3 regions of the Synechococcus sp. PCC 6312 genome follow, and region 3 is predicted to be linked to each of the others. Evidence: riboswitches for the same ligand, from Rfam matches in the RefSeq annotation. Region 3 holds a riboswitch; each other region holds the start of a gene.
The links. Region 3 has a riboswitch for cobalamin ahead of SYN6312_RS00655 (energy-coupling factor ABC transporter permease). Riboswitches for the same ligand answer to the same signal wherever they lie in the genome.
Positions count from the first base shown of each region.

Region 1: linked by a shared signal. The riboswitch ahead of SYN6312_RS13355 (hypothetical protein) and the one ahead of SYN6312_RS00655 (energy-coupling factor ABC transporter permease) in region 3 are both predicted to bind cobalamin.
Region 2: linked by a shared signal. The riboswitch ahead of cobG (precorrin-3B synthase) and the one ahead of SYN6312_RS00655 (energy-coupling factor ABC transporter permease) in region 3 are both predicted to bind cobalamin.

Region 1 is NC_019680.1:2,733,793-2,744,241, reverse strand. It holds gene SYN6312_RS13405 (hypothetical protein) at 153-740, shown strand; gene SYN6312_RS13400 (hypothetical protein) at 893-1,144, opposite strand; gene SYN6312_RS13395 (DUF305 domain-containing protein) at 1,212-1,799, opposite strand; gene rppA (two-component system response regulator RppA) at 1,915-2,607, opposite strand; gene SYN6312_RS13385 (hypothetical protein) at 2,687-3,127, opposite strand; gene SYN6312_RS13380 (MauE/DoxX family redox-associated membrane protein) at 3,458-4,255, opposite strand; gene SYN6312_RS13375 (heavy metal-responsive transcriptional regulator) at 4,342-4,761, shown strand; gene SYN6312_RS13370 (heavy metal translocating P-type ATPase) at 4,875-7,070, opposite strand; gene SYN6312_RS13365 (helix-turn-helix transcriptional regulator) at 7,229-7,630, shown strand; gene SYN6312_RS18420 (hypothetical protein) at 7,638-7,874, shown strand; gene SYN6312_RS13355 (hypothetical protein) at 8,040-9,170, opposite strand; gene SYN6312_RS19075 (CbtB domain-containing protein) at 9,208-9,462, opposite strand; cobalamin riboswitch at 9,418-9,562, opposite strand; partial or broken gene SYN6312_RS19070 (YnfA family protein) at 9,573-9,893, shown strand; gene SYN6312_RS13350 (Nramp family divalent metal transporter) at 10,050-10,449, shown strand, end outside.
Region 2 is NC_019680.1:2,178,945-2,189,393, reverse strand. It holds gene SYN6312_RS10710 (rod shape-determining protein) at 2-1,042, opposite strand; gene SYN6312_RS10705 (alpha-D-glucose phosphate-specific phosphoglucomutase) at 1,176-2,810, opposite strand; gene SYN6312_RS10700 (YbhB/YbcL family Raf kinase inhibitor-like protein) at 2,898-3,362, opposite strand; gene pxcA (proton extrusion protein PcxA) at 3,447-4,874, opposite strand; gene cobI (precorrin-2 C(20)-methyltransferase) at 4,975-5,742, opposite strand; gene SYN6312_RS10685 (precorrin-8X methylmutase) at 5,739-6,368, opposite strand; gene cobG (precorrin-3B synthase) at 6,365-7,768, opposite strand; cobalamin riboswitch at 7,813-7,961, opposite strand; gene SYN6312_RS10675 ((2Fe-2S) ferredoxin domain-containing protein) at 8,055-8,639, shown strand; gene SYN6312_RS10670 (Dps family protein) at 8,636-9,166, opposite strand; gene SYN6312_RS10665 (Asr1405/Asl0597 family protein) at 9,605-9,877, shown strand; gene SYN6312_RS10660 (hypothetical protein) at 9,956-10,449, opposite strand, start outside.
Region 3 is NC_019680.1:138,532-148,980, forward strand. It holds gene SYN6312_RS00625 (TIGR00300 family protein) at 1-1,857, shown strand, start outside; gene SYN6312_RS00630 (thioredoxin family protein) at 2,009-2,566, shown strand; gene SYN6312_RS00635 (FtsW/RodA/SpoVE family cell cycle protein) at 2,690-3,937, shown strand; gene SYN6312_RS00640 (bifunctional diguanylate cyclase/phosphodiesterase) at 4,412-6,193, shown strand; gene SYN6312_RS18070 (ATP-binding protein) at 6,193-8,505, shown strand; tRNA gene SYN6312_RS00650 (tRNA-Arg) at 8,679-8,751, opposite strand; cobalamin riboswitch at 8,882-9,035, shown strand; gene SYN6312_RS00655 (energy-coupling factor ABC transporter permease) at 9,066-9,830, shown strand; gene SYN6312_RS00660 (hypothetical protein) at 9,836-10,081, shown strand; gene SYN6312_RS00665 (energy-coupling factor ABC transporter substrate-binding protein) at 10,123-10,449, shown strand, end outside.

The DNA.
Region 1 (10,449 bases), 1.1 Mb from region 3:
AGTATCTGTACTCCAACTATCTGATCACCATAGAAGAATACGACTGGTTCTTAGAGCAACTCGACTAGCAAAAAGAGAGCCTCCCGAAGGGGGGGCTTTTTTTATGGCAGACTTCAGAAAACCTACGGAATGGCAAACCTTAGAGAAAAGCCATGATCAAAGTTTCAGAATACTACAGTGCATTTGGGCCAGCCGCCCCAATCCAACCCCGAACACCCAAATTAACCACCGGACTAGAACTACTCAAGAAAAATGCAGAACGACTGATGGAGAGCATCGAAATAAAATTAGAGCATGAAAACCTGGAGCAAGGCCGTAAAGAACTGCTACTGCATCCCAATATTCCCAAACCTCTGCACAGCCTCGCCCCACGCACCATCAAAGGCCAAAAGTGGTGGGACGAAACCCGCAAAAAAGCCTATGCCGCACAAGATTACCACTGCCATGCTTGCGGCATCCATCAATCCAGAGCCAGATATCGGCAATGGCTAGAAGCTCACGAAATCTATGACATTAACTACCAAACCGGAGAAGTAAAACTCATTGAAATGGCTGCGCTCTGCCACGCTTGCCATAACTTCATCCACGATGGCCGGATGCAAACCATGACCCAGAAAGGAAAATACGACCTCAGAAAATACCTAACCATCCTCAAGCGTGGAAACCAGATCATTGGCTCTAACTGGAAAGAACCATTTATGCAAGCAAATCCACTGAATCTGAAATCAAAGCTGATATAGTAAATCAAATATTTATTTGACGGCTATGGATGAATTTAACTCTTGTGGCATTGAGCAATACCAACCAAACGAGATAGTATCAGTAGATGGAAAGTTGCCCCTGCATATAGAACCTTACACAGGGCAGTCATTAAACGTCCTTGAAACGCCTGTCAAGAAAGAGCTAGCGTTGAGGTGGCCACCGTTAACGTGAAGCGTTGTACCATTTTCCGGTCATTTTGGAGTGTATCTTTGATCCAGCGTTTGTCGGGATAGTCACAGAGCCAGTGAATAAAGACTTTCCAGGGAACGCCTGGTGGGCGGCATGGCCGCCCACAATCTTGGCACGTCCAGTTGGCATTGTGCTTGATGGTATGGGCAATGGACTTCCAGTTTTTTGGGTATTTGCGTCTATCAATGGGCATTTTGGCGGGTGTGTACACAGTTCTTCAGGTTACCTAAGCCCCAGTGAGGGAGGGAAATCCATTATCTTTAATGGCTATACCAGGCCTGATACCATTGCTTCATTTGCTTAATCTCTGCGCTTTGAGAACGAATAATATCGTCAGCGAGTTTTTCCATTTCCGGACGATTAGTGTTGGTTTTGAGGTTGCTGGCCATCATCACAGCCATTTGGTGGTGGGGAATCATCTGACGAATAAATTCACGATCAAAGTTCTGTGCAGTTTCTAAGGCTGCCAAATCCATCGCCATCATCCCGTGTTCCTGGTGCATTCCCATCAAGCCCTGAGTGGATAGGGGTGGAACAGCCCGGCCAAACCACTGTTGATACCAGGTCTTCATTTCGTTAATTTCACGCTCTTGATCCTGGATAATGCTCTGAGCCAGCGTTTTGAGTTCTGGGTGTTGAGCTTTTTTTAAGGCAAGCTCGGCCATATCAATGGCATCTTGGTGATGCGGAATCATCATTTCGATAAATCCTTGATCAGTCCAACCCATTTGCATCGGACGTTGAGCGACGACACTGGATGATTGACTTTGATACGCCACTGTTACCGCCGCCGCAGACCCCGTAAGAATAAGCCCAGCCAAGCCATAAATCCATAGTTGATGACGCATACAAGTCCTCTCCTGTTTACTTTCCTACTTCTAGTCTGACCAAACATCATGAAATCAAGATGAAATTGAGAGTGGGTCATCTTGCATTCAAAGAACGGGTAATAAGCCTTTGGATTCATGCCGGATCAAAGCGATATCCCAGGCCATAGACGGTCTCAATCGGATTAGTCAGTCCATGGTCTGCTAATTTACGGCGCAGAATCCGAACTTGGGCCGCAACAACATTACTGGTGGACTCAGAAGCAATCGCCCACAGTTGATTTTTAATTTTTTCACTGCTGAGAATTTGCTGGGGATGTTTCATGAAATATTCGATCAGTTGAAATTCTTTAGCCGTCAGAGGAATCCTGACCGAATCAGCTTCCGTGTTCTGAATGATTAAATTAGCTGTGCCATAGTCTAAGGTAATGCTGCCAACAGTTAATGTATTAGCTTGCAACTGGGGAGAACGACGGTGTAAAGCCCGCAAACGCGCTAAAAGTTCCTCCATTCCAAAGGGTTTAACGAGATAATCATCCGCCCCTGCATCCAGGCCAGCTACCCGGTCACTAATTTTATCCTTTGCAGTCAGAATCAAGATGGGGAGAGGATTTTGGTTAGCTCGTAACCGTTGACAGAGTTCAATTCCTGTTAGACCTGGTAATAACCAATCAAAGATGCCAAGCGAGTAATGAGTCCAATGGTTCCCTAAGAAGCCCCAGGCCTGGTTGCCATCCTGAACCCAATCCACAATATAGTTTGCTTGAGTCAAAGCCTTTTGAACTGCTGCCCCTAAATCTGATTCATCTTCGACCAAAAGTATTCGCATAACCAATATAGTAAACGGAAGCTAAAAAACCCTCCAGTTAAAATACCAGAAGATTTCTCGAAAATTTTACCAAAGACATCTAATCATAGGTATTAATTCGAGCTGTACCAAAGGGAATAAAGTCAGACTCACCGCGCAACTTTGCGGAAAGATAAAAAAACCAGGAACGAGCATTGATATTTGAGTCTTTTACAGATTTTAAAACAATTTTTAAGTTTTCTTGATGAACAGGTTTATCAAAACTTAGTCGAACTAGATAATTGTCAATAGTATAGCTCATCTCAACCTTATTTCCAGCTTCATCAATAACACTAATGCCATTTATCACACCCAATTTTTTGGGAATTGTCATTGACAATGCTTCAATATTACCGTGACCAATATTGATCAAAATATAATAATTAGAAAAGACAGTGCCTGTACTATTAGGATTGGCATAAGCCTCTTGAATATTCGGCAATAAATTCTTAGAAAAAGAAGGCTGAGGAAATAAACCCAATGATAGTAAAGCAATCATCATATACCTGAAAACATTCATGGTTAATCCTTTTAGAGCAAGTTAGCAATTACAAGAACAGAATTTCTATTCTGGCTCTTAGATATAAGCTTAGAGTGTCATTATGAAATGATGATGAAATTTCATGAATCAAGTTATATAGTAAACAGTAATAAATTGTGAGATTAGGGCGGAATTATATCTCCCTGAAAGTTTCTAGTTTTAGCGAAGGGCTGTTCCTTGTTAAGGCCTGTGATGATCAATTACTCTCACAAATGAAGACGGACTGCTATAGCCCTGATTCCAATTCTGAGTAATGATCATGAAATTAAGATGAAATCAGAGTATTGGATGCTAACGAGAATACTCTTGAATCAATGCCATTTCCGTTCCCAGAAGTTGATTTAAGGTTGGGGTCTTTACTAATTCAGGCTCGCCAGGAGAAGCTAGCAACATGACTCCCATCAAAGCCATAATCGCATTTTCGGCAAAACTGACCAGGCCAAGAGGTGCTTTAGAATTACCACCCACACAAGCACAATTTAAGGCTAACTTATCAATAAAAACTGCCTTAAACACAGAAATTCCACCACTAACCCCAACCACCAAAGCCCCCACACCTGTCGCCATTGGAGCCAGGCCCGATAAAATCCCCAGGCCAATAAATAACTCGATAAACGGATAAACTTTTCCATAGGGTTTACAGCGTTTCGTAATCAGGTCGTATTTGGCAAAACTCTCGGCAAACGCATCTATATCCATCAACTTTAAGGAAGCCAGCATCGACAGGGCAATCCCCATAAACCCAGTAAACCCAAGGGAAGTTGCTACGGCCATTAGCCCTGCAGTCGAAAACAAGGCAATCACAGGGGTGTAGGAATACTCCGGGGCCTGGGCTTGCACCTCTAAATAGGCCGCTAAATCCGTATAACCCCCAATGCGAGTTCCATCCCAGAAGATTTGCGGCGTGGTTTTAACCTGGTGCAGGGTCTTGAACTCTTCTACTTCGGCTTTAGTTGACAAGCGAATATCCTCAAACGGAATGTTGTTGTCATTGAGTAATGCAACCGCTTTTACTCCCCAAGGACACTCATGGTCAGGCATTGACATCCGATAGACTTTTACTGTGGTTTGTCTGCGCTCTAAGTTCATCGTCTTGACTCCTAATGAATTCAACATAGTTTTATGTTAAAGTCTAAAGCAGACTTGAGAGTCAAGTGTTTTTTAGGATATTTTTGATGATGAGTCGTTCACCTCTGAAAATTGGCGATGTGGCCAAACAATCGGGCGTATCTATCCCAACTCTGCGCTACTACGAAACTCTGGGTTTAATTGGTCCGGCCAAACGAGGTGATAATGGTTATCGGTACTACTCTCCAGAGGTTATTTCCCAAGTTCTCTTTGTCAAAAAAGCCCAGGCCCTAGGTTTAGCCTTGGATGAAATTCGCCAAATTCTCAATGTTCGAGACCGGGGGGAATTACCCTGTGAGATGGTGCAGAGTTTACTGGCCAAGAAAATCCAACAACTTAACACCCAAATTTCACAAATGCAGACCTTCAAGCAGGAACTAGAGACTTATCAAACCCAGTGGCAAAGCATCACACCCAAACTGACTGACGCTGAAATTTGTCCGCTGATTGACACAGTTACTCCCTAAATAGGAATAATGGAGCTATGGCAGTGAGTCAGGACAACATCAGGGAAGGTTTATTTACCCGAATGAATAAAGGTTGACTTGTTTGGGCAGATAAATTAAATCAAAGCTTTACTCTATTTCAAAACTCGCGAGGCATTGAAAATAGCGAATACTGCCACACCAACATCCGCGAACACAGCTTCCCAAAGCGTTGCTAATCCAATGCTGCCTAATCCAATAAAGATTGCTTTAATCATTAGCGCTATCACAATATTCTGCACAACAATTTGGCGGGTCTTCTGGGCAACTTTGATAGCCTCTGCCACCTTTGAAGGATCATCTGTCATTAACACCACATCGGCTGTCTCAATGGCAGCATCCGACCCCAGTCCTCCCATTGCTATGCCAATGTCAGCTCTGGCAATTACAGGCGCGTCATTGATGCCATCTCCCACAAACGCAAGTTTCTTTTTCCCAGCTTGATCTAGCAATTTCTCGATTTCATAGACTTTTCCTTCCGGTAGTAGTTCAGCAACAAATGCATCTAAACCAAGTTGATGGGCAACGGATTGGGCAACCACCTGGTTATCTCCCGTCAACATCACGATCTTTTCAACTCCCATACGCCTTAAGTCTCTGATGGCTTGAGCTGCATCAGCTTTGACCTCATCAGCAATCAGAATATATCCGGCGTAACATCCATCAACAGCTAAATGAACCACCGTACCTGCCACATTACAGGTATCATGTTTGATATTTTCTCGATGTAGGAGGCGATCGTTACCAGCAATCACCACATGATTTTCCACAATGGCGCGAATTCCATGGCCTGCGATCTCTTCATAGTTCGTCACTTTAGAGTCCGCGATCGGTTGGGCGTAAGTCTCCCGAATCGACAACCCGACTGGGTGGTTAGAATGAGATTCTGCATTTGCGGCTAGTCTTAGCAATTCAGCTTCAGAAAAACCATTCTTAGTAACGATCCGAGTAACATTGAACGTACCTTTCGTTAAGGTTCCAGTCTTATCAAACACAACAGTTTTAACCTCTGTAAGGGAATCCAAAAAGATAGAACCCTTGACTAAAATTCCTCGCGTGGCCGCTCCTCCAATCCCACCAAAATAGCCTAGCGGAATGCTAATGACCAATCCACAGGGACAAGAGATAACCAACAATACTAGAGCACGATAAACCCAATCAGAACGATCTGCACCAGGAATAAATAACGGTGGCAACAGAGCAACAACTAATGAGAGAAATACAACTATCGGGGTGTAGTAACGGGCAAATTTAGTAATAAATTTCTCAGTAGATGCCTTTTTGTTAGATGCATTTTCAACTAAATCGAGAATTTTCGCAATTGAGGATTCACCAAACAGCTTAGTCACTCGAATAGTCAGCATACCGGATTGGTTAATCATACCCCCAAGGATCGAGTCTCCTGGTTTTACCGTGCGCGGAACAGACTCTCCAGTCAGGGCTGAGGTATCCACCTGCGATCTTCCTTCTAAAATCTCCCCATCCAGCGGTATTTTTTCACCGGGCTTCACTAGAACCAGGTCTCCAACCTTCACCCTTTCTGGCGAAACCTGTCGAACTATGCCATTCAGTTTTAGATTCGCAGTATCGGGACGCACTTCCAGTAAAGCTCTGATGGAACGACGTGATCGCCCCACCGAGTATTCCTGAAATAGCTCTCCAACCCGAAAGAATAGCATCACGGCAACAGCTTCGGGTAGCTGATGAATCGCTAGTGCGCCCAAGGTGGCGATTGTCATTAAAAAGTTTTCGTCAAAAACCTGCCCTCGCAGAATATTACGTCCCGCCGTTTTGAGCACGTTCCAGCCACTCAACAGGTAGGCAGGAATAATCACTGCAAATTCAGCAGAGTTGTAGGGTGTGTTGTGTAAGGGCTGCTTAAAAATAATGGCAATAGCAAACAGGGCAATCGCAATCAGGACGGGTGGCAGTTCTTGCTTCAGCTTAAATTCACCAGAGCGGTGATTGTGACCATGCTCGTGCCCATCATCTGTATCCGGCTCTTCGTGAGAGTGTCCTTCAGCGTGAGAGTGATCTGCACCAGGATTGTGCTGAAGTCTTGCGGTTGTTTTAAGGGTGTAGCCCAGAGATTTGATCCGGTCTTGAATTGCGGCTTCGTTGACCTGTTCTGGGTCGTAGGTTACAACTAATCGCCCGGTTGCCACCGTCACCGCTGCCTCTGTTACCCCTCCCAGCCGTTCCAGGCTCCCTTCTATTTTCATCTTGCAGCCTATACAGTCCATGCCGTCGACCTGCATCTGCTGAGTTTTGAGCGATGGCGTTTGAGTCATAGTCATTGCCTACAGTAATTGCCCGCAACCGGAGGGTTTTCCAAATTGTAGATCAATTTCGGCAAATATATGAATGATTATTCATATATAAAATGATTCTCAGTTTCACCTCTATAATGAGGCTGAAAGCATTACTAGCTCATCCAAAGATCAACTTCATGACCAAACCCACTCAGGATGTAGAGTTTGCTCCCGATAATGCAGAAGTGCCGCAATGTGAGCAGCATTGCCCAGTCCATCTGGATCAGATTCGGCAAGTGCAGCCAGACATGCTGCCGTTGGATCGGGCACAGCAAATGGCAGAATTTTTTGGCACCTTAGCCGACCCCACTCGATTACGCTTACTTTCAGTGTTGGCAACTCAGGAGTTATGCGTTTGTGACTTAGCTACCGCGCTGAAGATGAGTGAATCTGCAGTGTCTCATCAGCTTCGTGTTTTGAGATCGCAGCGTTTGGTGAAATATCGCAAAGAAGGACGCAATGTTCATTACAGCCTTGCCGATCTCCATGTGGTCAACCTGTATCGAGAGGTAGCAGCGCATCTGAATGAAACGGAGTAACGAAAACATGACTGAAGCTCAAGTTCGTAAGCAATACAACCAACTAGCAACTGTGTATGACCAACGCTGGAGCAGTTATGTCTCTGGCACGCTGGAATTTCTCAGAAGTTGGTCAAGGCTCTCTCCAACAGACAAAGTGCTAGATGTCGCGTGTGGAACTGGAGAGTTTGAACGGTTAATCTTAGGGGAAAATCCAAGTCAACAGATAGTCAGTGTGGATATTTCAGTCTTATTCCAATGTTGATTTTTAACTTGCTTCTGTCACTGCCCTACCCTTCGATGATGCTAGTTTTGATACGGTCATCTCTGCTAATTCATTATCACTATTTTAATCATCCCAACGTTGAGCATGACGAACAGCAAGAGATTGGAACGGCGAAACTTAAAGAACATTATTCAGCGTTCAACTTTAGCGACTAAACAAGCTAACGGATCGAGAAGAACATCGATGAAACCAAATGCCAGCTAACAAACTTAGAACAAAAATTCCAGTGTAGTAGACAAGTGAAATCAACCGAGTAGAGAGCGGAGGCGCAATTCCTTCTACTTCCACTTCGTGGCTGACCGGTAGCATTGCGCTGCTGGCTGATACAATCTCCGCAACAACCTGATGAGGTGCACCATCAAAAAACTGCTCATTCCAAGTTATTTTGCCTTGAGCGTCAGTTTCACCCTGATAACCAAATATCTGTTTATTGTCCTCAAGGGCAATTGCTTTTGCGTTGACAATAACATTTGCTTCAGGATTTCCAGTTGTTGTGTTAACAACCTGAATAGTTTGGCTTGAGAGCTGCCCAACCATGGCTTGCTGATCCCCTGATAAACGAATTTCCAGATCCTGCGAACGTTGCACCGATGGACTCATTGCGGCTTGGGTCTCTCCATGATCATGAGCAGACATAAATTCTGCACTGATATTGACAAACAAGAGAACCGCAATTGCAACAACGGTAGCAGCACTGAGCAATAACCTTACGGGTTGAGGCGCAATTTCACCAGCTTGAACTATCTGCCTTCCTCCGATGATTAAGCCACTCCCGACTCCAGCAAAGATCAAAATGCCAATCAAAATAGTAGCATTTCTATACTTTACAAATCTTTCGGGCACTGAAAGCTGCAATGACTGCTCGAATGGCTCAAACGCACCTGTGACAAGAGGAGCCACTTGAACTTTCAAAGCATAATTCCCCCGAATTGGCATCACTTGCTCAAACTCTAGTTTGCCGCTCGGAGCTTTTGCACTCAGTTCAAGCAGTTGAGTTCCCTCTACGATCGGAAAATCAGAGGTAAACCAGGGCGTTTTTGCAGGGGTTAACAGTTGCAATTGAAACTGTGCGTTGGACAAGGGCTGTCCGATCGCATCAACGGCTTGTAATGCAACCCGAATCGGGGTTCCATCGGGAACGGCTTGACTCAAAGGCGGCTCAGTTTGGAACTGAACACTGGGCTGAGCGGCATGGGAAGGAAGGGGATGAAACCAGAGGACGACACAAATCAGGCTAGCTGAGAGAGCCAGACCAACATACTTTAAGTTTTTCATGATTAGCCTGCTAAATCTGGATGACGCTGTAATGACCCTAATGGCAAGCAACCGCTGCGGTGTTGTGTCGAGTGCTGTGCAGGGCATCATGCACGGGTGGGTAAGTGCTGAAATACAGTGTCCAAATAATAAGCGCACATAGGCTAGTCAACAAAGCCGCCTGAACTGGAACTGAAAGCGTAACTTGCTGAGTGCGCTGCCAAAGAGAAGTTGAACTGACCATATCTGTACCTCGCAGATAGATTGACTCACGGACTAGGATATCGGCGGGCATCCTGGCTTGGAGCGTCATTCTCTCCTCACAGTTGCGGGACAGCGACAGATTTGCACTGCTCTTTCCCCCTTGCGTCTAACGGCTGCTCCCCGGTAGAACCGACACAACAAGTTGAGAATACACCACTTTTGCGATCGCTGCTTTATTTTGTCATGGCAGGCTTGTGTGAAATCGGGGGCGGATACCTGGTTTGGCTGTGGGTACGGGAAGGCAAAAGCGGCTGGTTGGCATTGGTTGGGGCACTTTTACTCACTGCCTATGGATTTGTGGCAACGCTTCAACCTGCCAACTTTAGATGAGCCTACGTTGCCTATGGTGGAATTTTCATTATTCTCTCTATCATCTGGGGATGGAAAGTGGACAACATGATGCCTGATCGTATGGACTGGCTTGGAGCCGCAATTGCTTTAGTTGGTGTCTTGGTCATCATGTACGCCCCCAGAACTTAATTCCATTCGTTAATCCTGATTCAAGCTTGAGAAGCCGTCCTTCTCAGACTCTGTTCTCATTGAATCGCTCCCTGGAAGCATGAACTTTCCTAAAGGCTTTCTGAGCGTAGAAGGTAATACGGTTAATAATGAAAGGATTATGAAAAGACTATAACAATGGCACTCTCCGATCGTCCCCCTAGTTTGCCCGAGGTTCACCGCAGTATCTCGATTCCTGCTGCTAAAGGCTTTTGGCGCAAGATGTTGGCATTTGCGGGACCGGGCTACCTTGTTTCTGTCGGGTATATGGATCCTGGTAACTGGGCTACCGACATTGCAGGCGGCTCACGCTTTGGCTACACCTTGTTGAGCGTGATTCTGCTCTCAAACCTAATGGCAATTTTGCTGCAATCGCTGTGTGTGCGGTTAGGTGTTGCCACTGGAAAAGATTTAGCCCAGGCTTGTCGAGACTACTTCAGTCCGCGTGTCAGCTTCATGCTGTGGGTGTTGTGTGAGATTGCCATTGCTGCCTGTGATTTAGCTGAGTTATTGGGAAGTGCGATCGCCCTGCAACTGC
Region 2 (10,449 bases), 1.7 Mb from region 3:
CCTAGTGTGACATTGAACTTTGGCCGCCAAAGACCCGCCCTAGTTCCTTAAAGTTCTCCAAAACTCGGCCGGTGCCCAGCACCACACAGCGCAATGGATCCGGAGCCACGTGAACAACAATCCCGGTTTCATGACTAATTAGGGTATCCAGGCCCTTAAGGAGTGCCCCACCCCCTGCTAACATAATTCCCCGATCCACAATGTCGGCAGCCAGTTCCGGGGGAGTCCGCTCAAGGGTGCGTTTAATGGCTTCAATAATTCCTGTTAAGGGTTCTGCCATGCTTTCACGAATTTCTGGGGTTTTGATGCTCACGGTACGGGGTAGGCCAGAGAGTTGGTGTAACCCTCGCACTTCCATGAGTTCATCGTCGTAATGGTCGTTGGGATAGGCCGAGCCAATCCGAATTTTAATTTCCTCGGCAGTCCGTTCACCAACAATCATGTTGTGGACTTTCTTCATGTATTGAGTAATGGAATCTGATAATTCATCCCCAGCAATCCGCACCGATTCACTTAGGACTGTGCCCTGCATACTCAGCACTGCTACTTCGGTCGTTCCCCCGCCAATGTCCACGATCATGTTACCAGTGGGTTCTTCAACGGGTAATCCAGCCCCGAAGGCGGCGGCAACAGGTTCGTCAATTAAATAGACTTCCCGGGCTCCAGCTCCCCTGGCGGCATCTTCAATGGCACGGCGTTCAACCCCGGTCACACCACTGGGAATCCCGACCACGACCCGCGGCGCAAAGAGATTTTTTCCACCATGAACCTGCCGCATAAAGTATTTGAGCATGATCTCGGCCCGTTCAAAGTCAGCAATCACCCCATCCCGCAAGGGGCGCACTGCGACAACATTTCCGGGAGTTCGCCCCAACATCCGTTTGGCTTCTGTGCCCACGGCTAAGGGTTGTTGGGTAATTTGATCAATGGCAACAACAGAGGGTTCTTCTAAGACCACACCCCGCCCGGAGACATAAACCAAGGTATTCGCAGTTCCTAAATCTATGCCAATATCTCGCGAAAGTCTGTTAAACACTCCCACAGTTTTTTACCCCTGTCTTGGTAATGAATGAATCGCTGAATTGTAACAAAGTGGTTTACACAACAATGTGACGGATTTTAGTATGTTTGGGGTAACTTTGCAATTAAAAAGTTCTCCACGAAAGTCTTGCGTCTTAAGTAATAACAGTGGGTTTGTCTCGGCTGGTCAGCAGTTTGATTTGGGCGAGGGAGTCTGCCAGGCCAATTAAATCTTGCAACGCAATTTGGGCATCCAGGCCATGGTGTTGGGGATTGGGTTCATAGCGCTCTAAATAAACCCGCAGCGTGGCCCCTTCTGTCCCTGTCCCCGAAAGCCGAAAAACAATCCGACTCCCATCTTCAAAGCCAATCCGAATCCCCTGGTTGGCACTGACCGTCTGATCCACAGGGTCTTTATAACTAAAGTCATCGGCATAGGCAACCCGGCCGGCTCCCAGCGTTTTCCCCGTTAAGGTCGGCAGTTTGGCCTGGAGTTGAGACATCAATTCATTCGCCCGATCACTGGCTACCCCTTCGTAATCATGACGGGAATAAAAGTTACGGCCATAGGTTTGCCAATGTTGGGTGACAATCTCGGCCACGGACTCTTGCCTTACCGCGAGGATATTCAACCAAAACAACACCGCCCAGAGACCGTCTTTTTCCCGAACATGGTTGGATCCCGTGCCAAAACTTTCTTCTCCACAGAGGGTGGCCTGGCCAGAGTCGAGGAGATTACCAAAAAATTTCCAGCCTGTGGGGGTTTCAAAGGCCGGAATTCCCAATTGTTGGGCTACGCGGTCAGGAGCTTGACTGGTGGGCATGGAGCGAGCAATTCCAGCTAAACCCTGTCGGTATCCAGGAACTAGGGTGGCATTGGCCGCTAGGATGGCTAGGCTATCGCTGGGGGTGACAAAGAAGTTCCGACCCAGAATCATATTTCGATCCCCATCCCCATCGGAGGCGGCCCCAAAGTCCGGCCCATGTTCTGTGAACAGTTGCGCCACCAAGTCATGGGCATAGACCAAATTCGGATCAGGATGGCCGCCACCAAAGTCTTCCAAGGGAAACCCGGCCTGAACTGTTCCGGCGGGCGCACCTAAACGCTCTTCAAAAATTCTGCGGCCATAGGGGCCTGTGACGGCGTGCATGGCATCAAAAATAAACCGAAATGAGCCGCTGGCCATGAACTGCTGAATCCGGTCAAAATCAAACAACGTTTCCAAAAGTTGGGCATAGTCAGTCACGGAATCAATGACCTCCACAACCATGGTTCCGAGGGTGGTTTCTCCTAAGCGTCCTAAATCGACATCCCCCGCCGCAAGGATTTTGTAGGTTTCAATGGCCTGGGTGCGCTCGTAAATTGCCTTGGTCACTTTTTCCGGAGCCGGGCCACCATTACTGGTATTGAACTTAACCCCAAAATCTCCCCCAGGCCCCGCTGGATTGTGACTAGCTGAGAGAATAATGCCGCCAAGGGTGCGATATTTGCGAATAATGCAGGAGGTTGCCGGAGTCGAGAGAATCCCATTTTGCCCCACCTTAACCCGTGCAAAGCCGTTAGCCGCTGCCATTTTCAGAATAATTTGAATCGCTGGCTGGTTAAAATATCGTCCGTCTCCACCCACAACCAGAATTTGTCCCTGACAGCTTTCGAGAGTATCAAAAGTGGCCTGGATAAAGTTTTCAAGGTAGTGCGGCGTTTGAAAGACAGTAACTTTTTTACGCAGGCCAGATGTACCTGGTTTTTGATCTGAGAAAGGATGAGTCGCAACAACCTGAATCGTCATAGCATTCTGGATAAAGACTAGAGACAAGTTTACAAGTCTTTGACCAAAGCCGCTTAAGCGAGAGTATCCATGATTATTAAGGTCAAATTAACGGCGATAAAGACCAATTAACTCAGCCTTAGCTAAAATATGACCTGTCATTGCCGCAAGCACTTCGGCTTTTGTTTTCCCTGGCCTCAATTCCAATACGGTATCCACAGCAAATAACTGAAAAAAATATCTATGGCAGACTCCTGGCGGTGGACAAGGCCCAAAATAGCCCAACTGATTACGCGTTGTTAGGCCGTGATGACCTCCATCAGGGAGAACTGCCTTAGGGGGTAAGCTTTCGGATAAACTCGTTATATCCTTCGGCAAATCATAAATCACCCAATGATCAAACGTTTTACCAATTACGGCCTGGGCATCAGGATCATCCGTAACAACTACAAAGCTCTTTGTGTCAACCGGAGTATTTTTCCAAATTAATGGGGGTGAATGGTTGCCTCCATCACAGGTGTAGCGGGCGGGGATGTAACTATTGGGAGTAAATACTGAAGATTCAAGGTTCATGGCTAGGTTGATACAATGAATTTGATTTTAATTATGTTGGCAGCAATTTTTATCCTTATCCAGGTATTTTTAAAAGCTATTAACTTACTCATTCATATTCTTATAAGTTGCCACGGCTGAAGGTGAAATCTGATTCAGATAGCGGAAAATCCAATACTTAAAAACCGTATCCAACATCACTGGGAACGTGGCAATAAACATATCAATGAAGTCCTCGTTTTGAGGCAAGCCAAAGTGCTCCAGGGTATTGTTAACAATGACAGTCCAGCCGTGGGGTGAGTGGAAACCAACGAATACATCCGTAAACAGAATGATAATAAAGGCCTTGGCGCTGTCACTTAATCCATAAACCACTTCATCCATAAAGGTTTTCAGAATGGCAATTTGAGGCCGATTCAAGAGCAGCAGTAACGTAAACGCCGAAACTCCCAAGCTATCGGAAAGAATATTTTTCAGAGGTTCGATGAGTTCCTTTTGATATTCCGTAGAAAGTTCGATTGCTTTTTCCCGTAACTGCTCTTGGAGTTCGGCTGGCGGCACAGGAACCTGACTAATCAGACTTTGAAAGCGGATTTTATTTTCAAACTGATCTAATTCATTTAAGACCCGTTCCTGAATTTGGGTATTAATGATCATTTCAATTTTTCCCACTGCCTTAAAGTGGTTCACAATTGGCCCAATCACAAGTATTTTTGAAAGCTGTTGAGTCAGTAAAGGAATAATAATTAAAAGTAAGACAAAGCGAATTGCAATCCTTGTTCGAGCTTTGGATGTCCGAAAGTCCCGCACAATTTCTTCTTCATTGTTATCCCCTGGATCGAGTTCCCGGCGAAAACGATCTGCTGTTCGTAAAATTGAACGGGGAATAAAACCACTATCCAGCTTTGAGTCATCGGTTAAATCCTCATTACTGTAGCCCGACTCATAAAAAGATCCCAGTTCTAGGTTGGCGGGATCTGTCCTGGCAGAGGTGGGCTTTCTGGTTTTCTTTCCGTTCCCGTTCTGCTCTAGGTTTTGATGACTTAAGGACGGATTACCCAGGGCAACTAGCTCTGAATGATGGAGGCGTTTATAGCGGTTGAGGGTGGCATCAATAAACCGGAGCTTGGCAGGAATTGTCAATTCACCGGGATTAATGACCTCGGCGGTAATGGTATAGGTAGCGGCGGCTTCACTGTCTTGGTTGCCAACCGATTGATGATTACTGAGATTAGCTGGGAGTGTGACGGCTGGGGTAGAGGCATCATCAATTTCTAATATCCGATGGGTGGCCTTAAATTCTGTCAGACGCATCCGTACTGTTTTGAGAAGTTTTTGTAACTCGGCTTGAAAATAGTTTCCTTCTGACCCATCGCTGAGGGCAAAGCGACTAATGGGACGACCGCCAAAGTGCTCATTTTCAATGGCTCTGATTTTGAGGGCAGCAGTGTAGGAAGCATTGAGGGCCCGTTCTGGGGTAGAAAGATACCAATGTTCAGAATCCTTAATAAGCTGCCTAATTTTTTGAAACATCGGGAGAGTTAGCCCCTCAACCAAGACGGTACTAGAATCGTAGCAAATCCCAACTGTACACCCACGCTGACGAGTAATGGTGATCTGTTTTGGTGTGTCGTTACCGCTTGAGGGCTAGATCATCAGGTAGGCTAGAAAACGATGATGGGTTTTGAGCCAGGCCCCGGCTAGGAATAACAATTAAAGACCAGTAGGGGACTGTTTCTGGCGTAATTTCCCTCATCTGCCGAATTTGCTGAGTGGGTTGGGTTGCATATTCAATGTAGTGGGCCCGTTCTAACAATCCCAATTCCTCTAGAACATGATAAACCTTGGCAAAATGCCGCCCCAGTTTGAGAATAATCGCCGCATCAACCCCCCTAAGTTTGACCCGTAAATCAGCAATGTTTAGGGTGGCCGGAATCATGGTTAACACATCATTGCGAAACGTCAAGGGCACACCCAACATATCGGCACAGGCCAAGGTTGAGGAAATGCCCGGTACAACTTCTGTGGGAAACTGCCCCGCTAAACGCTGAAACAGATACATAAAACTGCCATAGAGCATGGGTTCCCCTTCACAGAGTACCGCCACATCCTGCCCGGCCTGGAGATAAGAGGCAATTTTAGCCGCGGCTGAGTCGTAATAGGGTTGGGAAGACCGCTCCACACTGAAAGGTAACGGTATCGGAATTTCAATCTGGTTGGCTTGAATATAGTCCGCCACGATGGCCCGGGCCAAAACTTTGCCATTTTCCATGCAGGGGTAGGCAATCACTGGAACCGTCGTGAGGATTCGATGAGCCTTGAGGGTGAGTAACTCCGGATCCCCAGGCCCAATGCCCAAACCATAGAGCTTACCGAGTTTGGTTTCTGTTGCACACATCATTCCTGCTCCTGGGCCAAGGCATTAATTGCGGCGGCGGCCATTGCACTTCCCCCTCGTCGGCCATGCACCGTTATAAAGGGAATTTGCTGGGGATGGGTGGCCAAGGCCTGTTTAGATTCCGCCGCCCCCACAAATCCGACTGGAAACCCCAAAATTAGGGCAGGTGGGGGTAGGCCCTGATCCAGTAATTCCAATAGATAAAACAAAGCCGTTGGAGCATTCCCAATGGCCACCACTGCTCCGGCTAAATGGGGTCGCCATAACTCAATCGCCGCCGCGGAACGGGTATTGCCAATGTTCACCGCCAGGCCTGGGACTGCCGGGGCATTTAACGTACACAAGACCAAATTATCCGCAGGCAGTCGTTGGCGCGTCACCCCCCCGGCCACCATTTGGGCATCACAGAGAATGACGGCCCCCTCCTGAAGAGCCTTGCGCCCAGTTTTGACGGCCCCCGCTGATGCCTGTAAATCTTTGACAATATCGGGCATTCCACAGGCATGGATTAACCGCACCACCACTGTCGCTAAATCCTGATCCAGGCCAGCTAAATTGGCTTCGGCTCGAATTGTGGCAAAGGATTGGCGATAAATTTCACTGCCATCACGGATATAGTCGTAGGTCATAATCTGCTAGAGTGGGCGGGCCCAGATTTTGGTCCTAACGTGGCGGCAATCAGGGGCAAGAGTTCCGCAAGCGGTTGTTGGGCCATGACTGGGGCCTGGTCATCCCGAAGATCTCCGAGATAGAGGCGATAAATATCTGGCCCAATGCCCAAAAGGGTGATCTCTGCCGGACTGGGTTGGGCGCAGGCCTTAGGGCAGGCGGTGAGGTGAATATTCACAGGGGTAGTTAAGGATAAGGACTCTAAATAGCCCCCTAGAACCTGGGCATCCGCTTGAGTTGGGGTTTGGGCCGCAGCACAGCCAGGTTTGCCAGCACAGGCGACAATACCTTGGGGATTTTCTGGAAAAGGGGATAAATTGAACTGGCTTAATTGCTCAATCACGGCTGGAATCTGAAGAGAGGGAGTATTAACGATTAGAACTGAGTGCCAAGGGGTGAGGCGCAAATCCCCAGAACCAAACTCTGAGGCCAAGCCCACCAGGCCCCGTAATTGATCTTTGGTCAGTTGCCCTTGGGGTAAGCCAATCCCGATATACACCTGTTCCGGCTCGGCCTGGGGGTGAATCCCAAGGTGTTGTTGACCAGGGTGGGTGGGAAGGGAGGGAATTTTGGGGTGGCGAGTGAGGGGAAAGTCTAAGTAACGGCGGGCCTGGTTTAAGAATGTTTCTAAGCCCCAATCAGCCATAATCTCTCGTAAACGGACTTTGGGGGGACGATCTGGGGCCTGGCAATAGTCAAGGTAAGCCCAAATCAGGGACTTAATTAACGGCAAGCCTTGCTCAGGAGAGACTAGCACACCTGTGGGAATCAATTTTTTCTCAATCCCAAACATTAAATGTAAATAAATCCCGGTCTCCAGGCCTGGGGCTATTTCTGGATCAACGGCTAGGGCGGTTAACTGGATTTCGTTATAGCGATGCTCGGCCACAGTTGCAGAACGCTGACCAATGCTGCACAGCCCGCCTCCATCCAGGCCAATGGAAAACTTGGCGGGTAATTGGGCCAGGCCGGGGTGATTTGCCCAAAAAAATTCTAACTCCCGTAGCCAAGGGGCAAAATTAACTAACTCGGCCGGATCACACCCTGCCAAAGGGCTAACCATGACATTGCGTAAGACATCTACAGCCGGATTTTGGGCGGCTAAGCCCAGTGCCTGTAATCGTTCTAAGACCTCAGGCCTGGGAATCTCCTTGAGTCCGCGCAGTTGGATATTGGCCCGATTCGTAATCTGTAAGGTTTCCACTCCCAGGTGCTCAGCCAAGGCCACCAGGCCCCGTCCCTGTTCACGCCTCAGTTGCCCCCCAGGAATGCGGATCCGTAGCAGTAAGCCATCAGCCGCCGTTACGCCATAAAACAGGCCTGGGCAGACAGGGGATAAAGAGTTTGTGAATGGGGGCAAATCTGACACCTAATCTCCGTGAACCGCAGAGAGGGCTAAATGAAAATGAATGTTCTATTCTCGATTGGCATTCTGACTTACTCCAATAACCTGCTGTCTCAAGTTATTTGGACTTTACAGTTGCGGCACAGTACCGGACTTTCACCGGGCTTTCCCAATCGAGCATCCCCTCATCCTAACATGGCTTGATTCTCCAGGCTGAAGCTCCCTGAGAAGCGGGCGCAGGGTAAAATCTCCAACAACAAATGTGCTAGCCTAGGCTTACTAAGAATGATTATTAATAATCATGATGACCCCCAAGTTTCCCCGCATCCAAAGATTCTCCCTCACAGGCGTGATTACAGCGTTTGATCAAGAAAAGGGCTCCTATCCTAAGGCGATATATCTCAAACATAATGAGGAAATCTATCGCATTAAGCTGACCAAACTAGCTCGTAAATCCCTCCAGCAGCCCCCAGGCCTGGAAGCCATTATCCAAGTCTCCGGGGAACGGGAATATAAACCGGAAAACAATCAATTTCGCTATAAAGCCCACGATTGCCAAATTGTTGCCTCCCCCCCAGAAAAAATCCTCTCTCCAGAGGCAGCGGTCTCCAGGGAGAAGGGCGTGAGTCAACTTGGAAAAATCTTAATTTGTCAAAAATCTAATTGTTGTCGCCGCGGTGGCACCGTAATCTGGGACGAGTTAACCCAAGAAATTGCCGCCCAAGGCCTGGAAGGACAAATTACCCTCAAAGCAGTTGGGTGTATTGGGGAATGTAAACGGGGGCCAGCCCTAGTGGTGATGCCGAGCAAAAGTCGTTTTACCCACGTCACCCCCAGCCAAGTTCCCCAATTACTCGCCGCCTGCACAATGCACCAGCAATCCTAGGCTTTCAGACTGTCTGCAGCCAAGAAATGGGCCAAATGGTAGGCCCGCTCTTCCGTCTTGAGCAAAATCTGATCGTACAAATAGGCAGTGGCCCGATCACCCAAGGTTTCGGCCTGGGCAGCTTGTTGACGCAGAATTTGGAGAAGGGATTGCTCTGCCCATAGATCATGGTTGATCATCTCCCGGCTGCTAAAGGCACCACTGGGTTCTGGAGTAAAGCAGCATAACTCTCCTAATTGAATAAAGTTAGCCGCCGGAATTCCCCCCAGGCCATTGAGCCGCTCACCCAAATCATGGACATGGCCCTGGACAGCTTCGTAGCAATCTTGGAAAAATTCATGCAACTGATAGAATTCGGCTCCCTCAACAACAAAATGATGCTTTTGATATTGCAGATACAAGGCCTGGAAACTAGCCAAAAGCCGATTCATGCCTTCACAGACTGGCGTGGTAGAGGCCAGATCCAGTAGAACAACATTTTCAGCAATGACCCCAAAATCCTGACGAGGTTGAGTCGTAGTTGTCATGGCAGTCTCTCAAATTTAAAGTTAGAGGTTAGTCGAATCTCACTACGCTGGGCAAGGAACCAGAGGTGGGTTATGGGCACAGGATATCCAAGTTGCCAAATTGATAATCCAGCGGAGAACCCTTGCCAATCGCAATAAGCTTACTTTATTGATAACATACTCGACCCAGGTTAGTCGCTGATTGTCGCCAAGATATTTTGGCCCAGGCCGGGTAACTAAGAAACTTTCTAGACTTGCTTCCTGTCTTTATTGCTATATAATATCAATAACTTTGCCGATACCCAGGTAATGACACTACCGACCCTAGCCTCACACCTTAGCAATAAGTGACTGCTGGCCTGGGAAAGCCTACTCCGATCTATCTTTTTTGCGAAAGACTGGCATTTTCAAGTATTGATTTATTTTTTTAAATTTACCTTTGGAGGATTTCCTCTCCCCATGCAGTCCCATTCCCACGCCCATCATGATTTCTCCGAAACAGCTCGGCATACTATTGCGGTGCGCTGGGATCATCGCTGGCCCATCTACCATCGGCTGTCTGGTTTGGGGATTCGCTGTTGGTGTACTCCCTATCAACCCCTCCAGGTAGAAATTTCTTCCCCAGCCGTAGCCATTCAAATCTGGAGTGTCATTCGCCAACTGACCACCTCTCGCCAAGAGCAAGCCGCTTGGTTGGGGCAGTGCTGGCAGCTTTCGACCGTTGAGTCTTAGGGCAAGTCTGTAAAACTTAGCCTAGAGGGATTTAGTCTCCTTAAAACCCTAGCAAGAACTCCTTCTCAATATTTCGGCCTAGGTGAGGGGATTGCAAGTGCGTGGGGGCAATTCCGAACCCGCATTGTAGAGATAAAAGGAGCCTAAATCTAAGACAGCATTCCGGTAGCGAATCTCACCCAGTAAGGGTTGTTTATCCTTATCGCCCTCTTTTCCACCGGTGAGATCAATGGCTTGATTCCGACTGTCATTAATGCCATAGGGGACGAGCTGGAGGGCATAGCCCTGTCGGGGATTAACAATAAATTTGCGAACTTCCACCTCGGCCACCTTCAAGAAGGGAGCCAATTGCCGATATTCAGAGGTTGGAGAGAGAGAACTGAGTAAATAGTTTATGGGTAATGTTCCGGTTGTGGAAGCAAGCCCGGAAATTGTGCTTTGATTTACGGTTCCAGCTAAACACCAAGAGACCGGAGCCGCTGGGCTTTCTCGATAGAGTCCGACAACGTTGTTGCCTTGTTTTGTAAAGATAAAACAGGTGCCACTGGGCTGGCCCGCCGGTAATGCGGTTG
Region 3 (10,449 bases):
GGGGAAGAACCCTTTTTCCAGGCCTGGTTTGAGTCCCAAGGCTACACCGTCTATACCTTACCCCAAGACTTACCCTTTGAAGGGGCCGGCGATGCCCTGTTGGATCGGGAAGGTCGCTGGCTTTGGGCCGGGTATGGTTTTCGGTCGGAGTTAGATTCCCATGCCTATCTGGCTAAATGGCTGGATATTGAAGTCCTGTCGCTACGGTTAATGGATGAGCGGTTCTATCATCTCGATACCTGTTTCTGTCCCCTCAGTGGTGGTTATCTTCTCTACTACCCGCCCGCCTTTGATGCGTACTCCAATCGTTTGATCGAGTTGCGGGTTCCCGCCGAAAAACGAATTGCTGTGATAGAACCAGATGCGGTGAATTTCGCCTGTAATGCGGTCAACATCCATCAAACCGTGATTCTCAACCAGGCCAGTGATGATCTCAAAAACGCCTTAAATACCGCTGGCTTTGAAGTAATTGAAACTCCCTTAACCGAATTTTTGAAAGCCGGGGGAGCCTCCAAATGCTTAACCTTGCGCGTCACCGAACCTGTGCAAGCGGATATTCACGCCCAGGCCAGCCTGGAAACCCGCATCATTCGCCTCGAAGGGCATTTACTCGATTCTGGCTTAATCAATCGGGCCTTGGATGTGATTGTGGAAGGGGGGGGCAGCTTCCAAGTCATCAACTTTAACTTGGGTGAACAACGGCAAAGTACCAGCCAGGCCGAAGTTCGCGTCACGGCCCCCTCGCGGGATGTCATGGACGAATTAATGGCCCAATTGATTGACTTAGGTGCCATTGCCCCGCCCCAAGAACTCTGTGATAACAGCCTGGAAACGGTGATCCAAGATGGGGTTGCGCCAGATGACTTTTACGTCACGACCATTTATCCCACTGAAGTGCGTATTAACTGCGAATGGGTAAGGGTGCAAGGGCAACGGATGGATGGGGCAATTGTCGTCCGACATACTCCTGAGGGGCCGGTGGCGGAATGTCGGCTGTTACGGGATTTAGTCAAAGGGGATCAAGTTGTGGTCGGTGTGGAAGGGATTCGCACGGTACGCAAACCTGAAAGTCGGGAACAACGGGGCAGCAGCCAAGAATTTAGTTTTATGGGGGCTGGGGTTTCTAGTGAACGCAGGGTGGAATTGGTCGTCGAGCAAATTGCCTGGGAACTACGGCGGATTCGGGATCAAGGTGGCAAAGTAGTGGTGGTGGCCGGCCCCGTGGTCATCCATACCGGCGGTGGCGAACATCTGGCCAAATTAATCCGGGAAGGCTATGTCCAGGCCCTGTTGGGGGGAAATGCCATTGCGGTGCACGATATGGAACAGGCGATGATGGGAACTTCCCTGGGAGTGGATATGAAGCGGGGGGTCTCGGTGCGGGGGGGACATCGGCATCATCTCAAGGTGATTAACCAAGTTCGCCGGGCCGGAACTATTGCCGCCGCAGTCGAAAAAGGTTGGCTGACCCAAGGGATTATGTACGAATGTGTGAAAAACCAAATTCCCTTCTGCTTGGCCGGTTCGATTCGGGATGATGGGCCGTTGCCCGATACCGAAATGGATTTAATTCAATGTCAGCGGGAGTATAGCCGTCTGATCCAAGGGGCGGACATGATTTTGATGCTCTCCTCAATGCTCCATTCCATTGGGGTGGGAAATATGACTCCGGCGGGTGTAAAACTCGTTTGTGTGGACATTAATCCGGCGGTGGTGACAAAACTTGCGGATCGGGGTTCGGTCGAGTCAGTCGGAGTCGTGACGGATGTCGGTCTGTTCCTGAGCTTGATGGTGCAGCAGCTTAACAAGTTAAATCGTCCCTATCAACAGGCCAGGCCTGGGCAATTGGTCTCTTGATAATGTGAGCATTTGATCCGCCAGGTTGAAGCAGCGAAACTCAGGGGAGGGAGTCGTGAGGGACAGTGTTCCGGCCTCTAGGATCATGACTGATGCTATACAGTAAAAACAGTTTGACTTGTCTTATTCCCCCGATCACAGGCACGCGATTATGGCGCAGGCATCACCAGCCACAGGGCAGCGGTTACGCAATTTTATGATTGTATTAGTCGCGGTTTTCTTGGGCCTATCCATTTATGTGGGTAGTGGCTCCCAAAACAATCCGGCCACCCTAGCTTATCAGGCCGAGAATTCAACCCCTTGGGCTGAGGCTCAAACCAATGGCAAGCCGACCCTGTTAGAGTTTTATGCCAACTGGTGCAGTAGTTGTCGGGCGATGGCCGCTGATATTGGCACGCTTAAGCAAGATTTCAGCGAGCGGGTCAACTTTGTCATGTTGAATGTGGATAACGACAAGTGGCTTCCAGAAATGCTGAAATATAACGTGGATGGGATTCCCCACTTTGTCTTTCTCAACCCCCAGGCCGAGGTGGTCGGGATGGCTATTGGTCAGCAACCCTTGAAAATTATGACCAAAAATTTAACCGCCCTCGTCAATGGTCAATCCTTAGAATTCAATCAAGCCCTTGGCGAAACATCGGCTCTGAAAGCTAATCTTGGCCCTCAAACCGATGATCCCCGCAGTCATGGGAGGTTACCAAGCCGTTAAGCTCAACCAAGGTGGCTAAACAGTCCCCCCTAGCATGGAATTTGCATTGATTGATCACCTGAGCCAAACACAGTCTAGGATGTCCTCAGCAAATGTAGCTCTTCAAACCAGGATTGAGTTGTTGTGAAGTGGTGGCAGTTTATCCCGTTTGTTACACCCGGTATTCGGGCTTGGAATCTTGAGGCGCGCCTGCTCCACTGGCTAACCCTAATTTGGTTGGGCCTGGGCCTGGTTGTCCTGTTTTCCGCCTCCTTTCACACTGGCCTGGCTGAAACCGGGGATGGTCTCTATTTTGTCGAACGGCAATGCCTCTGGATCTTTGCTGGTTGGGTTGGGTTCCAGTTTCTGGTTAATACTCCCCTAGACCGAATGATTCAGCTTGCCTTGCCTGGTTTTTTTGTCACCCTTGGCCTGGTCTTTGCCACCTATCTCCCTGGCCTGGGCAGTACGGTCATGGGGGCGACCCGCTGGATTAATTTGGGTATCTTTCAACTCCAGCCATCGGAGTTCCTTAAACCCTTTCTTGTCCTGCAAGCGGCCTGGGTGTTCAGTCAGTGGTTTCGCTTAAAACTGGTATCCCGCTTAGTTTGGTTAAGTATCTTTGCCATTACCCTGCTGAGTATTTTGCTCCAGCCTAACCTCAGCACCACCGCCCTCTGTGGGATGACCCTCTGGTTTATGGCCTTAGCCGCCGGACTTCCCTACTGGCAGATGGGTGGGAGTGCATTTTTAGGGTTTAGTTTGGCCCTAACCAGCATTAGCTTGCGAGAGTACCAACGGCGGCGGGTGATGTCGTTTCTAGATCCTTGGTCAGATCAAATGGGTGATGGCTATCAGCTTGTCCAAAGCCTATTGGCCGTTGGTTCGGGCGGAGTTACAGGGGCAGGATTTGGGATGTCTCAACAGAAACTAGGCTATCTCCCAGTGGAGCATACGGATTTTATCTTTTCGGTCTTTGCTGAAGAAACCGGCCTGGTGGGTTGCTTGTTCCTGTTGTTGTTACTCCTTGCCTACGGAGCCGTAGCCGTTAGAGTAGCTGACCGGACTCAAAATCCGACCAAGCGACTGATTGTAGTGGGCTGCTTGGTGATGATACTGCTCCAGGCCTTGATCAATATTGGGGTATCTATTGGAATTTTACCGACCACGGGTTTGCCCTTTCCCCTGTTTAGCTATGGCGGTAGTTCCATGATCGCAAGCCTGGCGATTGCTGGCCTCTTGATTCGGGCGGCACGGGAATCCCAAACATCAGCGGTGCGCTCAATTAATTCCCCGTCATCCCGTCAACCTCGGATCAGCCAACGTAAAAGCAAGCTGGCCTCAACTTCTGCCGGATTCCCGGTCTCTAGTTCTAAGACAATCCGGCCGTGAGTTGTGAATAGCCTTCGATTGATAAGAACATCTCCAACACTATCTTCCTAGGCTTATTAAAACCTCTTGCATATACAAGGTTTCCTGTTGCCCAGTAAAAACTCTAATTTCTGAATCTTTATTAATCTTTCAATCTTTTCACTATTTTCAGATGATCCCTGCTTACTATAAGTAATTGAGTCAAAAATTCTAAATTACTTTATACGGATAAACAGCGCAATAAATAACATTTGATCTCATTGCTATACATTTTATACCCTAATTCAAACAACGGTCAGATTAAGATTACGGTACAGTATGAAAAAATATTCAACTCTTTAACTTATTTAGAGATTCAAGTCGAAATAATCATTCAAACTAGTGATCCCATCCGTGATCTTGGCTTTTGTGAGCTGAAAACTGATGGTTTCTAATTCCCTATTGCCTGATTTTTCAGATTTTGATTTTGGTTCAAGATTACAGAGGTGCGAATTCATGAATACCGAAAATATTATCATTTTAGTCATTGAAGATGATGAAAATATTAGAGAAAATATTGTTGAAATGCTTACAGATGCAGGCTTTCAAGTACTGGTAGCTGAGAATGGTGTTTCCGGTTTGAGAATTGCCCAGGAGAATCATCCTAACCTGATTTTGTGCGATATTATGATGCCTCAATTGGATGGTTATGGGGTGTTATTAGCATTGCGGCAAAAGCCAGATACGGAATTGATCCCCTTCATTTTTCTGACGGCGCGAGCGGATCGAACTGACCAACGGATAGGGATGCAATTGGGAGCGGATGATTATGTCACTAAACCCTTTAGTCGGGCGGATCTCCTTGAAGCCATTTCAACTCGTTTAGCCAAGGCTAATTCTCAAGAAGGATACAGTGATGTCAAAGTGGCACGGGAGCGAGAAAAACTTGAGCAAATGTATCACTATGACCCGGACTCTGGCCTGCCGAATCGCTTCTTGTTGCGGCGAAAATTTAATGAAACGGTGGCTACCCGCAACAGCTTGGCGGAATTAGTCGGGATTCTCACGCTTCAGATTCTGCAACTGCGCCAGGTAGAAATGGTGCTCAATCCCCAAGAACGACAACAACTGATCCTGGAGTTAACCCGCCGTTTAAGGAGTCAGTTAGGGGAAAAGGATGTTCTTTTCTTGATGGATCATGACCGCTATCTGATTATTGCGGCTGTCCCTAAGACTCGGGGGGAAATTCAAAGCTTTGTTGAATTAATTCAAGAGGTGATGGCTCAACCGATCCGAATCGGCACATTTCGCACCCGCTTATCGGTACAGATGGGGATTAGTTGCTTCCCAGAAGATGATATTCGCTTAGAGGGACTGGTGGAAAAAGCGGATCTTGCCGCGAGTCTGGCTTCCGAGGACGTGACTTACGAATTTTATTCGTCTCATCATCGAGAAGAAAACCTCGAGCAATTGATGATGGAAGATGAGTTGCTCCAGGCCTTAGAGGACTCTTGGTTTCGGGTCTTTTATCAACCAAAAATTGATGCCAACACGGGGGCGATAGTCGGGGCAGAAGCCTTAGTGCGCTGTCAACATCCGCAGAAAGGCCTCTTACCACCGGCAAAATTTATTCCTATCGCTGAAGCAACGGGCTTAATGGTTCCGATTGGCTTAAAGGTTCTAGAACAGGTCTGCCTGGATCAAAAACAATGGCATAAGCTGAGTCTGCCGCCGCTGAAGATTGCCGTGAATCTGTCGCCCCTCCAATTTCGCCAGGCCAACCTGGATCAAACTATAGCCCAGTTACTCGCCACCCATGAACTTCTCCTTTCCCCCAATTTCCTCGAATTAGAAGTGACAGAATCCTGCTTAATTGCCAATGTGCCCCGGGCCTGTGAAATCTTAACCTCCCTGAAAACTTTGGGGATCACCATCGCCATTGATGATTTTGGGACTGGATACTCCTCCCTAGAGTATTTGCAAGTGTTGCCAGTGGATGTGGTCAAAATTGATCAGTGTTTCGTTCGAGACTTAGAGACGAATCCCAGGAACGCCAGCATTGTTAAGTCGGTGATTCAACTGTGCCACGAACTGAATTTGCAGGTGGTCGCGGAAGGAGTTGAAACCGTTGCTGAGGTCAGATTTTTACAGAGTCTAGGCTGTGATCAACTCCAAGGCTATTTGTTTAGTCGGCCGGTGCCAGAACCACAGTTTTATCAATTCTGGCTGGACTGGTCAGCCTCAGACGCACCAGAGCTTTCCCAGCTATTGCCAGTATTTGCGGATGAGGCGGGCTAATGCGTGTCCAAACGGATGCTTACGAGCAGAAACGACTGGAAATCCTCAAAAGTTGTCGCCTCTTAGACACGGTTCCCGACTATGCCTTTGATCAGATTGTTTTAACCCTGAAAGAAGTCTGTCAGGTTCCTGTGGCTCTGTTTGGGTTAATGGATCAGGAGCGAGAATGGTTTAAGGCCAAAGTTGGCTGTGGCTTAACTGAAGCCCCCCGCGAAACTTCTTACTGTAATGTTGCCCTACAACAGCAGCAAATGTTGATGATTCCCGATACGCTCCAAGACCCTGTATTTATCAACAAGCCGGCCTATTTGAATGAGCAATTGGTGCGGTTTTATGCCGGAATGCCCCTGATTACCCCGGATGGCTATGGCCTGGGGGTGCTGTGTATTATTGATTTTCTGCCCCGCGAGCTAACATCCAGCCAAGTCCAAACCATGACCGAATTGGCCCGGCAAGTGGTGATTGAAATTCAAAAACGGCGGGTGATCGAGAGTATTAACCTGGAGGCTCTGGAGCGGATTAGTCATCATCGCCAAGATCGATTCTTTTGGAAATTAGGCCTGGGGTTTGGCCTGGTGATTGCCCTGAGAATTGCCTCCGTCCTCCCCACTCTTTGGATGACTGCTCACGCTCAAAAACTCTCAACATCGGTCATTCATACTCAGGAGATACTAGCCCACATCAACGAGTTGGAATTATCGTTGCGTGAAGCCCAGTTAGCCGTGCGGAACTATACCATCCTTAATAATCGCACTACTAACCTAAATAACTATGATACTCAGATCAAAGATATTTATCAGCATTTAGCTCAATTAAAGATTCTAACAGAAGATAACCCCAATCAACAGATGGAATTAAGAAAGTTAGAATTATTAATGAATGAAAAAATTAAAATTCTTAATCAACTGATTGATGATATTGATCGTCAAAATGTTGATATCGTTAGACGAGCCTATATCACGACGGAGTCCAACCCGTTAATTCCAAATTTAGTCCAAACGCTAAGGAGAGTTAGAGACCGAGAATTAGTCTTACTCCAACAGCGACGAAAGGCTTTTAAGGAGAATGATGAGTTAAGCTCAACCATAACCTGGGCAAACTTGGGGATTACCCTATTAATTCTGATTGTGATTCTGATCTGGATTTATCGCGAAATCCGCCGCCGTTATCACCGAGAATCTAAAGCAAACCAACAGGAAGAATTTTTAGAAGTTACCTTGGCCAGCATTGGGGATGCCGTGTTGATGACTGATGCCGATGAAACGATTATCCTGATGAATCCGGTGGCGGAGGTGTTAACCAATTGGCCCCACCAAGAGGCGGTGGGACAGAAATTTTCAACCATTCTGAACCTGATCAACACCGAAACCCAAGCACCCTATCCCTCCCCCGCCACTGCGGCTATTAAGTCTCAGGTGAATCAATCCCTACATAGTGCGGTGTCCTTAGTCCGGCGAGATGGAGAAAAAATTGATGTTGATGATAGCTGTGCCCCAATTATTGGCTCCAGTGGTTTAGTGGAAGGGGTAGTCATGGTGTTTCGGGATATTTCTGAGCAACGCCGCCAAGAAGAACAACTGGCCCAAACCCTGAGCCGCGAGCAAGAGATTAATGGCTTAAAAACTAGCTTTATTTCGATGGTCTCCCATGAGTTTAGAACTCCCCTCACGAGTATCTTTTCCTCAACTGAACTATTGGGATCTTTTGATGGAAAAACGAACCCAGAACGGCAAAAAAAACATTTTGAACGCATCTACTCCTCCATCTACCGCTTAGAACAAATGCTGGATGATGTCTTACTGATTGGTCGGGTTGAATCAGGTAAGTTGCAGTTCCAGCCCGATGCCATGAATTTAGAATTTGTGATGAAAGATATTGTTGATTCGATTCAAGCGGGGATTGGCCGCCATCACCAGATTAACGTTAGTTTTGACAATGTGGATCAGCCAGTCTTCATGGATGCCAAACTGATTAAATATATTTTTACCAATTTACTATCCAATGCCGTCAAATACTCGTTACCGATGCATCCTGTCGAGGTGAAGGTTGCCATTGTCAACGCCGGGGTTGAAGTCCAAGTGATTGATCAGGGGATTGGCGTTCCGGCGGAAGATTTACCCAAACTGTTTCGGACATTTCAACGGGCTAGTAATGTTGGCAATATTCACGGCACCGGCCTGGGGTTGAGTATTGTTAAAACCTGCGTGGATTTGCATGGCGGCTCAATTCAGGTGGCAAGTGTTTTAGATCAGGGGACTCGGTTTCGGGTGTGGCTCCCCAATCATTTGGCGGTTTTATCTAAAGCTAGCTAAACAGGATTGACTGATGGCCTAAGGGGGAGATTTTGGGTGGCTAGGAACTGCCTTGGTATGGTAAGAGGCCCCACTATTGTTGAGGAAGCATTGTATCGGGGGAATGAGAAGCTATAGGTTTCTAAATTACATACCCAATATGACGTGAACCTACCCGGTTGGGACTACGTAAACGTACCCGGTTGGGATCGAACCAACGACCGATCGCTTAGAAGGCGAGTGCTCTATCCGCTGAGCTACGGGTACACAAGTGTTAGGTAAAAACGGTAACTTAAGCCCAGGCCAATGACCGGCTGGATTAATTCAATCCTATCAGGTCATTAAGGTGGGGATGGCTGGGTTAACAAAACTGAATTACTCAGGAAATCCGACCAGGTGATATGGTGATGGAATCGGTTTTGATGGGGAGCAGCCATCAGACGCAAGGGGGAAAGAGTAGTGCCGAATCTACCGCTGTCCCGCAACTGTGATGAGAATTTCTAACCTAGGTTCTCTCAGTCAGAATGCCCGCCGATGTGATGAACTCCAATTAACGTTGCGTCTGCGAGGTACAGGCAAACATGAATATTTCCCGCTGGTTAAGCCTGGGGATGATAGCTGGGCTAAGTTTTTATCTTGTTATCGCCTCTCCCGCTCCTGCCTATGCCATGCACATTATGGAAGGCTTCTTACCTCTCAGGTGGGCAGTTTTTTGGTGGATTGTTTTTCTACCTTGTTTTTGGTTAGGCTTCCGATCTCTCAACCGTATTGTTAAGGAACAGCCGGAATTAAAGCTCCTTTTGGCTTTGGCTGGGGCGTTTACTTTTGTCTTGTCAGCCCTAAAACTTCCCTCGGTCACAGGCAGTAGCTCTCATCCAACTGGGACGGGCCTGGGGACAATTTTATTTGGCCCTTGGGTGATGAGTGTTTTGGGCGCGCTGGTTTTATTGTTCCAGGCCCTCCTTTTAGCCCATGGTGGCTTAACGACTTTAGGAGCCAATGCGGTTTCGATGGCTGTGATCGGCCCATTGGTTGCCTATGGAGTTTATTGGCTGATTCTCAAAACAACCCATAAGCAGAAAGTGGCGATTTTCTTAGCCGCAGCCCTGGCAGATCTGGCAACCTATGGAGTCACGTCTTTGCAATTAGCCCTGGCATTTCCGGCCCCAGTGGGCGGGGTTTTAGCCTCATTTCTGAAGTTCGGTGGCATTTTTATGATTACCCAAGTCCCCTTGGCCTTGAGTGAAGGATTACTCACTGTTTTAGTCTGGAATTGGCTCCAGGCCTACTCACCGGAAGAACTCAAATTATTAAAACATTTACCCGCAGCCCTAAAAGAAACCTAAAGCTTATGCACATTACAACCGAGACCGAAACCGAACAAGTCACCCTCGCGCCAGAAATTCGTGATTACTTGAAACTCGTCAGTGGCAGCAGAATTAAGTTTGTTATTAATGATCAGGGACAAGTCAAACTCTTTCCACTCAATGTTGAAGTTGAACCGCTGTCTGGAATCCTTCACTGGCCTGGGATAGCTGAAGTCTCTCATGAAGATATGGAAGCTGCAATTATTGAGGCCGCCAATGATTGGACTTGATCCTAATTTCTATCCATTCACCGCTGAGGTTGTTTCTCTCGATGCTTAAATCCCGTTCATTGCGCCTCAATCTTGGCTTAACTGCTGGAGTCTTAATCCTGATTGCTGTTCCCTTAGCCATGCTTCGAGAAGCTGAATTTTCCGGTGCAGATAACCAGGCCCAGGATGCGATTACCGCCCTTCACCCCAACTACAAACCCTGGACACAGCCAATTTTTAAACCTGCCAGTAGTGTTGAATCTCTGTTATTTGCTGCCCAGGCCGCTTTCGGAGCCGGAATGATTGGCTATGTCATGGGTTGGTATCGTGGCCGTCAGGAAGCTAGAACCGATGCCTCCCCATCCCCGATGAAAAATCGAAATCCGAAT